One region of the Polaribacter sp. YIW18 genome, then DNA from elsewhere that is predicted to be linked to it. Evidence: riboswitches for the same ligand, from Rfam matches in the RefSeq annotation. Region 1 holds a riboswitch; the other holds the start of a gene.

What was found. Region 1 has a riboswitch for S-adenosylmethionine ahead of AC2D6T_RS07760 (homocysteine S-methyltransferase family protein). Riboswitches for the same ligand answer to the same signal wherever they lie in the genome.
Region 2: another riboswitch for S-adenosylmethionine. It lies ahead of AC2D6T_RS02850 (N-formylglutamate amidohydrolase); the one in region 1 lies ahead of AC2D6T_RS07760 (homocysteine S-methyltransferase family protein).

The regions. Positions count from the first base shown of each region.
Region 1 covers NZ_JBXVVE010000006.1:39,540-45,811, reverse strand. The annotation lists gene AC2D6T_RS07780 (NAD(P)/FAD-dependent oxidoreductase) at 1-531, shown strand, start outside; gene AC2D6T_RS07775 (2Fe-2S iron-sulfur cluster-binding protein) at 776-1,105, shown strand; gene epsC (serine O-acetyltransferase EpsC) at 1,111-1,866, shown strand; gene cysM (cysteine synthase CysM) at 1,872-2,759, shown strand; SAM riboswitch class I at 2,840-2,967, shown strand; gene AC2D6T_RS07760 (homocysteine S-methyltransferase family protein) at 3,017-4,015, shown strand; gene AC2D6T_RS07755 (four helix bundle protein) at 4,087-4,341, shown strand; gene metH (methionine synthase) at 4,442-6,272, shown strand, end outside.
Region 2 covers NZ_JBXVVE010000002.1:155,130-161,401, forward strand. The annotation lists gene AC2D6T_RS02845 (DEAD/DEAH box helicase family protein) at 1-3,163, opposite strand, end outside; SAM-I-IV-variant riboswitch at 3,303-3,396, shown strand; gene AC2D6T_RS02850 (N-formylglutamate amidohydrolase) at 3,422-4,171, shown strand; gene AC2D6T_RS02855 (tetratricopeptide repeat protein) at 4,240-4,764, opposite strand; gene AC2D6T_RS02860 (hypothetical protein) at 4,761-5,798, opposite strand.

The sequences.
Region 1 (6,272 bases):
GAAGTAACTTTAATTCACAGAAGAAATGAATTTAGAGGCGCTTTAGACTCTGTAGAGAAAGTACAAGAATTAAAAAACTTAGGTAAAATAAACTTGATAACGCCAGCAGAAGTTAAAGCTATATTAGGTACAGAAAAAGTATCAGGTGTGGTTGTAGAAAAAAAGGGCGAAGACGCTTTTATGATTGATACAGATCATTTTATTCCACTTTTTGGCTTATCTCCAAAACTAGGTCCTATAGGAAACTGGGGTTTAGAAATCGAGAAAAATGCCATTAAAGTTAATAATGCTTTAGATTATCAAACTAATATTCCAGGTATTTATGCCATAGGAGATGTAAATACCTATCCTGGAAAATTAAAGTTAATTCTTTGCGGATTTCACGAAGCAACCCTAATGTGTCAAAGTGCTTATAAACGTATTTTTCCAGATAAAAAATATGTAATGAAATATACTACTGTAGGTGGTGTAGATGGTTTTGACGGAACAAGAAAAGAAGCGCCAAAAGCAGTTGTAAAAGCCATCAATTAAATTTTTAGAAGCTATTTCTAGCTTTCTACTATATTTTTTATTTTTGTTACATGCGTATAAAAGAATCTTAAAAATAAAGAATAAAAATATCAACAGATATTTGAAATATTTCAATGTGGGCTAAATTTGCTTAAAAGTCATTGCTTTCTTTCAACAAATAATCAATCTATATTGTTAGGTTTCTGTAACTTTGCAAAAAGGTAACAGTTATCATAGCTAACTATAAAAACTATTAACTAGGCAGATGCAAGACATCAATATAAAAATAACAGATAGAAATGGCGTAACACATGATATAGTTGCACCAACAGACATGGCAATGAACTTAATGGAAGTTGTTCGTTCTTACGAATTGGCAGAAGAAGGGACCATTGGTATTTGTGGTGGAATGGCAATGTGTGCATCTTGCCAATGTTATGTGAAATCAGACCACAAATTACCAGAAGTTAGCGATGATGAAGACGCGATGTTAGCAGAAGCATTTCATGTAGAAGATAACAGTAGACTAGGTTGTCAAATTCAAATAACCCCAGAAATTAACGGTTTAGAAGTAGAGTTAGCACCAGAATCATAAGTTTTATGAAAGAAATAAAAGAAAAAGTTCAAGTAATAAATTATAGTATGTGTTTAAGAGACGCTGTAGAAGTTTTTACAAAACAACTTTTAAATTGTTTGTTTGATAAGGTTTATCAAAAAGAGAATGTTGTAAAAACTAAAAATAAATTCTTTAAAATTTTAGAGAGATTAGAGGTAGATAATGAAAACTGTTCCTGGTTGGCCTTTGAAAATACATTTCCTAAAATTAGAAAAAAATTAGATTTAGATGCGCAAGCTGCTGTAAATAGAGATCCAGCCGCAAAAAGTTTACAAGAAATTTATTTAGCATATCCAGGGTTTTACGCAATTGCAGTGTATAGATTAAGCAATCAGTTATTAAAACAAAAAATCCCTGTTTTACCTAGAATGATGAGCGAGTTTGCACACAGTACAACAGGTACAGACATTCATCCAGGTGCAGAAATTGGCAAATCTTTTTTTATAGATCATGCAACTGGTATTGTTATCGGAGAAACTACAATAATAAAAAACAATGTAACCATTTTTCAAGGGGTAACTTTAGGCGGAATCCAAGTTAAAAAAAATATGGCATCTACCAAAAGACATCCAACCATAGAAAACAATGTTGTCATTTATGCAAATGCTACAATTTTAGGTGGTGATGTAGTTATTGGAGAAAACTCTGTAATTGGAGCCAATGTATGTGTAACTGAATCAATTTCAAAAGATTCGGTAGTTACAGTTCAAGCAGAAAATAAAATCTTTCAAAGAAAATAAATCACATGAAAACAAAAAGTATCATAGATTTTGTAGGAAATACACCTTTGGTGGAAGCTCAAAATATTTTTAAAAAAGAAGGAGTTACACTTTTACTAAAACTAGAAGGTAACAATCCAGGAGGAAGTGTTAAAGATAGAGCTGCCTATAATATGATTTCTGAAGCTTTGAAAAGAAATAATATTAAAAAAGGCGATACTTTAGTAGAAGCAACCAGTGGTAACACAGGGATTGCTTTGGCTTTAATGGCAAAAGTTTTAGGTGTAAATATGGTATTGGTAATGCCCGAAAACTCAACTATAGAAAGAGTAAAAACCATGCGTGCTTATGGTGCAAAAGTGCATTTAACACCACAAAAACTAGGTATGGAAGGTTCTATAGATTTTGCTTTAGAGTTAAAATATAAAAAAGGGTATTTTAGATTAAATCAGTTTGATAATACAGATAATTCTAAAGCACATTATAAAACTACAGGCCCAGAAATTTGGAGAGATACAGAAGGTAAAGTAACACATTTTGTTGCTGCAATGGGTACCACAGGAACTATAATGGGAGTTTCAGATTTTTTAAAAGAAAAAAATAAAAATATTACCATTGTAGGAGCACAACCTAAAGATGGTGCCAAAATCCCAGGAATTAGAAAATGGCCAGAAGAATACTTACCTGCTATTTTTAATAAAAATAAAGTAGATCAAGTTATTGGAGTAAGTGAGCAAGAAGCTATTACTATGACCAAAAGATTGGCAACAGAAGAAGGTATTTTTGCAGGTATGAGTAGTGGAGGTTCTATAGCAACAGCCATAAAAGTAGCTGAAAAATTAGATAAAGGTGTCGTAGTTGCCATTGTATGCGATAGAGGAGATCGTTATCTATCATCTTCACTTTTCGAATAAGTATTTTTTTAAAGTATAATATTCTTTAAATAAAAAAATAATCCTTTTATTTGTACTATCGTTCATAATCTTATTGATTTACGTTATCATGAAAGGCAGAGGGATTAGACCCAATGAAGCCTTGGCAACCTCTCACTTTTGAGAAAGGTGCTACATTCTACCTGTATTGAACTTGTTTCAGTAACCTATAAAAAGGGACAGATAACAGCGAAAAAATTACCTTTCCTGATGACATACATTGATAAAAATATCAGAAAATGTCAAACATTTACAAAGAATTACAAAAAAGAATTTTAGTTTTAGATGGTGCAATGGGTACCATGTTGCAAGCCTATAAATTTACAGAAGAAGATTTTAGAGGAAAACGCTTTATAGACTACCCAACACCATTGCAAGGTAACAACGATTTGTTGTCTATTACTCAACCAGAAGCTATTAAAACTATCCATGGTAAATATTTTGAAGCTGGTGCTGATATAGTAGAAACCAATACATTTTCTGGAACAACCATAGCAATGGCAGATTATCAAATGGAAGATTTAGTATATGAACTAAACTATCAATCAGCAAAAATTGCGAAAGAAGTAGCAGAAGAATTTACAAAAAAAGAACCACAAAAACCACGTTTTGTAGCAGGTTCTATTGGGCCTACAAATAGAACAGCAAGCATGTCTCCAGATGTAAATGATCCCGGTTATAGAGCGGTTACTTTTAACGAATTAAGAATTGCTTATAAACAACAAGTAGAAGCTTTATTAGATGGCGGAGCAGATTTATTATTAGTAGAAACTGTATTTGATACCTTAAATGCAAAAGCAGCTTTATTTGCAATAGAAGAAGTAAAAGACGAAAGAAATATAGAAGTTCCAACCATGTTAAGCGGCACCATTACAGATGCTTCAGGTAGAACTTTATCAGGGCAAACAGCAGAAGCTTTTTTAATTTCTGTTTCCCATATACCATTATTATCTGTGGGTTTTAATTGTGCTTTGGGAGCCAATTTATTACAACCTCATTTAGAGGCAATTGCTAATAAAACAAACTTTGCAATTTCTGCTCATCCCAATGCAGGTTTGCCAAATGCTTTTGGTGAATATGATGAAACTCCAGAAGAAATGGGCGAGCAAATAGAAGAATATTTAAAGAAAAATTTAATTAATATTATTGGTGGTTGTTGTGGTACATCTCCAGAACATATAAAAGTGATCGCAAATATTGCCAAAAAGTATCAACCTAGAAAATTAGTTATTGGTTAGTGGTTATTGGTTTTTGGTTGACGCCAAAATACCATAAAATATAAACTTACAACCAAAAACCATTTAATAATATGAATTATAGAGATTTAGACGTTTGGAAATATTCCAGAGAACTTGTAAAAAAAGTATATCTTCTAACAAAAAAATTTCCAAAAGAAGAAATATATGGATTAACAAATCAAATTAGAAGATCTGTGGTTTCTGTCCCTTCTAATATCGCAGAAGGCATTGGAAGACTTTCAAACAAAGAAACAATTCATTTTTTATACATCGCTAAAGATTCTTTACAAGAAGTTGAAACACAATTGTATTTATCTTTTATTTAGATTATATGTCAAAGGAAGATTTAAAAATTATTTTAGAAAAAGTGATTTCATGCAAGAAATTATTAAATGGTTTTATTAATTATTATAAAAAATTATAAGTATGAGTGAGACCAACAACCAACAACCAATAACTATTAACCAAAAACGTTACATGAAATTGTCTGGATTAGAACCACTAGTTCTAACCGAGAACAGCAATTTTATAAACGTTGGAGAACGAACAAATGTCGCAGGTTCTCGTAAGTTTTTACGTTTAATTAAAGAAGAAAAATTTGACGAGGCTCTTGATATTGCAAGGCATCAAGTAGATGGTGGTGCACAAATTATCGATATTAACTTTGATGACGGCTTAATTGATGGAAAACAAGCCATGGTTCGTTTCTTAAATTTAATTGCAGCAGAACCAGATATTTGTAGAGTACCAATAATGATTGATAGTTCCAAGTGGGAAATCATAGAAGCTGGACTGCAAGTGGTACAAGGAAAATGTGTGGTAAACTCCATTTCTTTAAAAGAAGGAGAAGAAAAATTTATTTGGGAGGCCACTCAAATAAAACGTTATGGAGCAGCCGTAATTGTAATGGCTTTTGACGAAGTTGGGCAAGCAGATAATTACCAAAGACGCATCGAAATTGCCAAACGTTCTTATGATATTTTAGTTAATAAAGTAAATTTTGCATCCGAAGATATTATTTTCGATTTAAATATTTTTCCTGTAGCAACAGGTATGGATGAACACAAAAGAAATGCAATCGATTTTATACAAGCAACAAAGTGGGTAAGAGAAAATTTACCCAATGTTTCTGTAAGTGGTGGTGTAAGTAACGTATCATTTTCGTTTAGAGGAAATAATGGTGTTCGTGAAGCAATGCACTCTGTGTTTTTATATCATGCTATAAAAAACGGAATGAATATGGGTATTGTAAACCCTGCTTTGTTAGAGGTTTATGATGATATTCCAAAAGATTTATTAGAACATGTAGAAGACGTAATTTTAGACAGAAGAGAAGATGCCACAGAACGTCTTTTAGATTTTGCAGAAACTGTAAAAGGGTCTAAAAAAGAAGCTGGTGCAGATTTATCTTGGAGAGAAAATACATTGCAAGAAAAAATTACACATGCCTTAGTAAAAGGTATTGACGCTTTTATTATAGAAGATGTAGAACAAGCAAGACAAGAAGCTGAGGCACCTATCGAAGTCATAGAAGGTCATTTAATGATTGGTATGAATGTAGTAGGTGATTTATTTGGAGCAGGAAAAATGTTTTTGCCTCAAGTAGTAAAATCTGCAAGAGTGATGAAAAAAGCTGTTGCGTATCTAAATCCATTTATTGAAGCTGAAAAATCTGATAAATCAGAACCCGTTGGTAAAATTTTAATGGCAACTGTGAAAGGGGATGTGCATGATATTGGTAAAAATATTGTGAGTGTTGTTTTGGCTTGTAATAATTACGAAATTGTAGACTTAGGTGTGATGGTTCCACCAGAAAAAATTATACAAACAGCTATAGATGAAAGAGTAGATGCTATTGGTTTAAGTGGTTTGATAACACCATCTTTAGATGAAATGGTGTATCTAGCAAAAGAAATGCAACGTCAAAATTTTGAAGTTCCTCTATTAATTGGTGGTGCAACTACTTCTAAAGCACATACAGCAGTAAAAATAGATACACAATACAAAAATGCCGTAGTGCATGTTAATGATGCCTCAAGAGCCGTAACAGTTGTAGGAGATTTATTAAACAAAAAATCGAGCCATTTATATACTGCAAAATTGAAAAAAGATTATGACGAATTTAGAACCAAGTTTTTAAAACGTGGGAAAGAAAAATCATATATTTCCATTGAAGCTGCCAGAAAACGTAAGTATAAAATAGATTGGGAAACCACAGAAATAAAAAAGCCAAACGAACTTGGAATTCAAACCTTAG
Region 2 (6,272 bases), on a different contig from region 1:
TTGCTATCTCTAAATATGGAATTTCATCCCAATCTTTTCTTCTTTTCTTGTACAAATCATGGTAATGCCACCATTCCTCCTCATTATTTTTAAGTCGCTTAAATGTATTTTCAGACCTTGTTATACTCCAAGATTTATTCATCTCTGAGAAGTCTCCTAAAGAAGCCCTAAGGTATTCAACAATCTCTGGTCTTAATGGTAAAACTAAATCTTTTCGTTCTATAGATGTTACCTTACCATCATTTACTCTCTCTTTCCAAGACCTTAATGCTTGTAAAGAATCTGAACATAATTTTTGTCTTGATGGTATATGCTTAGAGGGTATTATTCCATCCACAGCAGCATCAGCAAGTGTTCTCTTTTCTCTGATTAATTTTAGTCTTTGTTTATCCCATGACCATCGCTTGTCATCCAACTCTACATATACTTGTGGAATGATAATTTCAACATCTCCAAACTTACTACCTTGTCTGTATATACGTCCTTTTAGTTGCGTATACTCTGAATCTGTCCATGGAAGAGTAAGTAATACCATTCTATTGCAAACATTTTGTAATCCATCAACACCTGTTCCTATAGTTCTCGAAGCTATTAAAATATCAACCTCGCCTTCAATGAAATTTTGCTTACTCTGTTCCCTCTCTTCTGTACTTTGTTCTCCTATGTAGAGTGCATGAGAAAAACCTTTCGATTTCACATACTTAGCAACCCTTTTTGGAATTCTGTCCTTATCAGTAAAATAGGTGTATATAATAGTTTTAGGTTTAAGATAGCCTCCTAAAATGGTTAGCTTACTCTCTAACAATATTTTTTCTAAGCCCAGATAATCTTTACTACTATTGTCTTTTAACTTTTCCGTTAAATCAGTGCCATCTATATCAAGTGTAGATGTGTTTTCTGCTGTAAGTTCTTTTAAAATAATATCATACTTAGGTATGTAACGAATTCCATTTAGAAGTAATTGATTGAATATCTTTAGAGCATTAGTGATAGTCCCTCTGGTATTAATATCATCATACTTTTTACCAGTAATAAGCTTAAGTAATGACTTCGCCTCAATAAGGTTATTAATGACTGGTGTAGCACTCATTCCAAGTAAATGAAAGTTAGTATTCATCTCTGCTGAACGCCCTATTAAACGCATTAAAGAACCTCTCCGGAGGCTCTCGTTTTTATCTCTTTGCTTGGAGTTATGTACCTCATCCAAAACAATAAAATCAATGAGGTTATTCTCGTTTAAATCTTGAAATATCTCTTCTGTATACCCTTGTTGAAACTTCTCGTAATTTAAAAGCAGGTAGTTGTATTTTGACCTATCGAACTTTTGACCTTTCTTAAAGCTTGAATGAACAAAGCTATCTGGATACACATCTAATATGTCTTTCTCTAATTGGGAAACTGTTGAGTTTAGACAGATAACAACTGTTAACCTTGAATCTATCTCTCTACTTGCAATTATAAATGAGATTGTTTTACCAGCACCAGTACCACTCCAATTCCCATAGCGCTTATAGTCTTTAACTCTCTGAACTGTGAGTTTCTGCATCATGTTAGGTTGATACTTAAAAGCATAACCTTTTGGCGGTGTGTAGGCAATTACCTTGTTATATTCCTCTAAAAATAAATCTCGAAGTCTAGATGAGTTTGCTCCCCCATTTAAGGCTTTTATGTCGTCAACCTCTCTTTTATCATTTATAACTTCGTTCCAAACCTTTTTAAGTTTGTACTGGATAAAAAACTCAACTGCCTCATCATCACAAGTGCCAATTAGTTCTTTATCTAAAACAAGAATATCTTCATTAGAAATACTTGGTAGACCTTGACGCTTTTTTTGCTCTTGCTCAGAGTATTCCACATCTTCAATAGATGGCGCTTCTATAGCAGAGATGGCATCGTTTAACTCATCGTCATAGGCTGAGGTTAACTCCAGTAATTTATCTGAGAGTTCTTCTGTTCTATCTTCGCTTAACTCTTCCTCTTCATCAATCCCTAACTTTTCTTTAAGTGTTTTTAGAGAGTTTTCTTTGGTTCCCTCAAGAGTAAAAACTAACTCCTCGAACTCTTTTGGAAGTTTACCCTGAGCAATAAGCATATTAAGCTCTACAGGGTCCATATTTAGTATGTCCTCATTTTGGATGTCATTAACAAAATTAACAACACTTTTAGTACTCCAACCTCTGTTACAAGTTGGGCATCCTGAGCCACTTAAATGACTACCAGGTGATTGTTCAAAAACACCATGAATTTTGCAAACTATACTAACATTTTCATGAGTATTTGAATATTTTACTAATGAGTAATCGTATAAATCACTATGAATAATTTTAAATTTTTGAATAACTTCTTCATCAGTACTTCTTAATTTGTTTCCTATGGATTCATTTCCGCATGAATTACAACCAGAACCATTAAGATGTTTGCTTGGTGCTTGTTCAAAAACACCATGCTTAGCACATCCTATTTTAACTTTTTTACCCGGAACATATTTTGTTGATGAATAATCATAAATATCACCATGAATTAATTTTGAAGATTTTATAAAAAAGTCTGTTTTATCAATAGCATTTTGAATGACACATTTTGAATTTTTATTTAATAATGAAAATGAATTAACTTTGTGACGTGTTCTTGTTAATTTATTAAATAGAATTACAGGCGTCTTTGCGTTAACATAAATGACTTCAGTGTAGTCGTAATCATCGTTCCAATAACCTTTACTCTTGAGGGTGTTCAAAAAGGAGGTTGTGTTGTAATTTACTGAGCCATGGCAATTAGGGCAACCACTACCCCGTAAATGAGACTTTGGTGATTGTTCAAAGACACCGTGTTCCTTGCAAATTATTTTGACTTTTGAATGGGTTGTCTTATATACTACTTTTGAATAATCATATAAGTTATTATGTATTTCTTTGAATTTTTCAACTATTTCATTTGAAGAGTATTTTGATTTACCTTTTCTATCATTAATACTACATTTTAAACATTTTGAACCTTTTATTAAACTCATTGGTTTCGGAGAAAAAACTCCGTGTTTATTGCAAATTATTTTGATATTAGTGTGAGCATTTTTATACTCAACCTCAGAATAATCATAGTCATCATTCCAATGACCTTTATCCTTAAGTTTTTGAAGAAATTCTAATGTTTTTTGTGATTGAGGCATTTAAATTCTTTTTCATTTCAAATCAAATATAAAAAAAATATAACAACAATGTTATACAAGTAGATTTTCATTAAAAATTAAATTTAATTTAAGATAAATTAAAATGAAGTATCTCAATTACAATTAAAATAAGTAATTTTAACCGTATTTTGAACCTAAAAATAGGTACCAACCGAGAGAAGTCTCCACGGTGGTAAGACAATACGGACATTACGTCACAATAAACGTCTTTATCAAAGTACAAATAAAACTATTTGTATGAGAAAATTAATACTACACATTCCACACTCATCAACCGCTATCCCATTCTTTGATGGATATGTCGATGACAAACAAAAAATTACCAAAGAGATTGGGAAATTAACTGACTGGTATACAGACGACCTATTTGGAACCGAGACTGATGATAAGGTTATAACACCATTCTCTAGAATATTCTGCGATGTAGAACGCTTTGAAGACGATAGCCAAGAGGAAATGGCGAAGTTTGGTATGGGAGCTCTTTATGAGAAGTTTGACAATGGCGATACGCTTCGTACAGTAACTCCAGAACTACGTAAAACAATACTCCAAGACTATTATAGAAAGCACCACGAAAAGCTCTTAAACCTTGTTAAATCAAGCCTCGAAGCCAAGGGGGAGTGTTTGATTGTGGACTGTCATTCATTCCCTGAAGAATCATTTAATTGCGCTGTTAACAAGTCCTCTTTTAGACCTGACTTTAATATTGGAACAGACGGTTTCCACACCCCAAAGAAGCTTATTGAGTTATCTAAGAGATACTTTGAGGAACTAGGGTATAGTTTGGGTATTGACGAGCCTTATAGTGGAACTATAGTTCCAATGGAATACTATAAAAAATATGAAATGGTACAGTCTATAATGCTAGAGGTGAATAGAAAGCTATACCTATCAGGAACAGAAAAGTCAGATGGTTATGAAAAAATTAAAGAAGTAGTTCAAGAATACTTAAAATTATTAAAGAAAACTAAAATCTATACATATTAAGGAAAATAATAAAATAATAATTATATTTTTTTTAATTTGTTTTTAGGTGCAGTTAAGACTAAAAATTATTATTTACAAATGGCTGAAATTGATTCAGGTATTATATACCCTAATGACTTCGCTTTTTCTATATCATAACAAGCTAAAGTAGTATCTCCTAAAAAACCAAAATTAACACCTCTTTTGTAATAAGATTCGGAATCTTCTGGATTTAACTCTATAACTTTGGAAAAATCTTTTATCGCTTTTCTATGATTTTTTAAATTTGTGTAAACTAAAGCTCTATTAAAATATGCATCTTCAAAGGATGGATCTATTTCAATAGATTTACTAAAATCATTTATAGCATTTTTATAATCATAAGTTTGCATGTAAGAGTTACCTCTAGCATATAATATAATTTTATCATTAGGTCTTATTTTAAGTGCTTGGCTTAATGTTAAGATTGCATTTTTATGACTTCCTTGGCTAGCTTGTTTTAGACCCAATTTAACATAATGTCCAGCTTTCACAATATCTTCTAAAGAGTCCGATTGACAGTATAAATAGGTATGAGAGAAAACCGATATAATAATGAATGTAAATATTCTCATTTGTAGTATTTGTTATAAAATTTAAACATTATTTCTTTATCATTATTAAATTCTTCCCATGAATATGATCTATCTATAAAATTAAACATCATTTTTCCCCCATTACCATGAGAAAGATTTAATACATCGTGACCTAATTCGTGATATATTAGGTACCATTTTTTTGGTTTTGATGCGTTAGACCATTTTACTGGATCTACATAAACTTTTATTAGTTTATCATCGTTCCTCCCATAACTCAGTCCTAATATATTTTCTTCTAACTCTTTAAACTCAGCAACTATGTTTGATTGCTTTAATTCAATCCCATGATCTTTACAATCCTCAAGAAATAACCTAACCATTTCAGGTAGATCAAAAGTATTTATTTTATCTAAAGATCTTTCACCAACTATTACTCCTGTAACATTTGAAATAATTGATTTTGTTACTGTCATTTTATATGCGTTTGAATTTAATATCTTTTCTAAAGACGCATGTCTAACAATATGATAACTATTTTTATTTATATTCTTTGTTATATTAAAATTATCTTGATAATTGAAAATTTCAATAAAGTCAGTTATTCCGTCTTTTTTAAAACTTTTTTTTATTTCATTTATAAAAAGTTGTTTTTGTTCCTTGTCAAAAGAGGAAGCACTTTTTTTCATTTGAATGTTATAGCTATTGTTTGCTAAGATTTTACTTGTCATGCATTCTGCACACTCTCTTACCATAACAACTTCATCTGTATATGCAGCACACTGAAAATTTTTAAACATTAAGGTTCTATAAAAAGTATATTTTTTACTTTCATTAAAGCTTCCAGTATAAGAAGTATACTCTGCATTTTTTTGAACTGAAATATTTTTGAAACCAGAATTAATTAAAAAAGAATTTGCTTCAGACTGTGAGATACTTAACCACTTAGGGTCAATAATTTTATAAATAGATTTTGAATCTGTTGATCCGTCTAAGTAAAAATCTTGTGCTTGAATATTTGAAATAAAAAGAAAGATTAAAAAAACGAATTTAAAGTTTTGTTTTATAAACATAAAATTTTGTTTTATAAGTTTAGCACTCTTATTAGTAAAATTTTTTTGTTATCAAATGCATCTACTTTATAATAACCAACTTCATTACCATAACTGTCTAGGATATTTATTTTTTGTTTGTCAAAAGCATCTCGCTTGTATGTATAGTTCTGTGAAAATGTTTGTGTAGTGATTAAAGTCCGATTACAATTAATAAGGTTTTAAAATATTTAATTTTTTTTTTTTTTTTTTTGAAATTTTGCATACTCCGTTTATGGTTTTTTTTCTGTATATTCCGAACAACATGATTTAAGTTTTTAGTAACTTATTCTCAATGAAAAGATACAAGCCTCTAAATATATTTAACTTTGCTAGTGATATTCTATTTCTCTAACTTTCATTTCAATATCTCTTAAAAGATATTTTTTTAATTCTTTACCTTCATTTTCTTTTACAGCATCTAGGAGCTTACATAAACTTTCTCTAAGCTTAAAT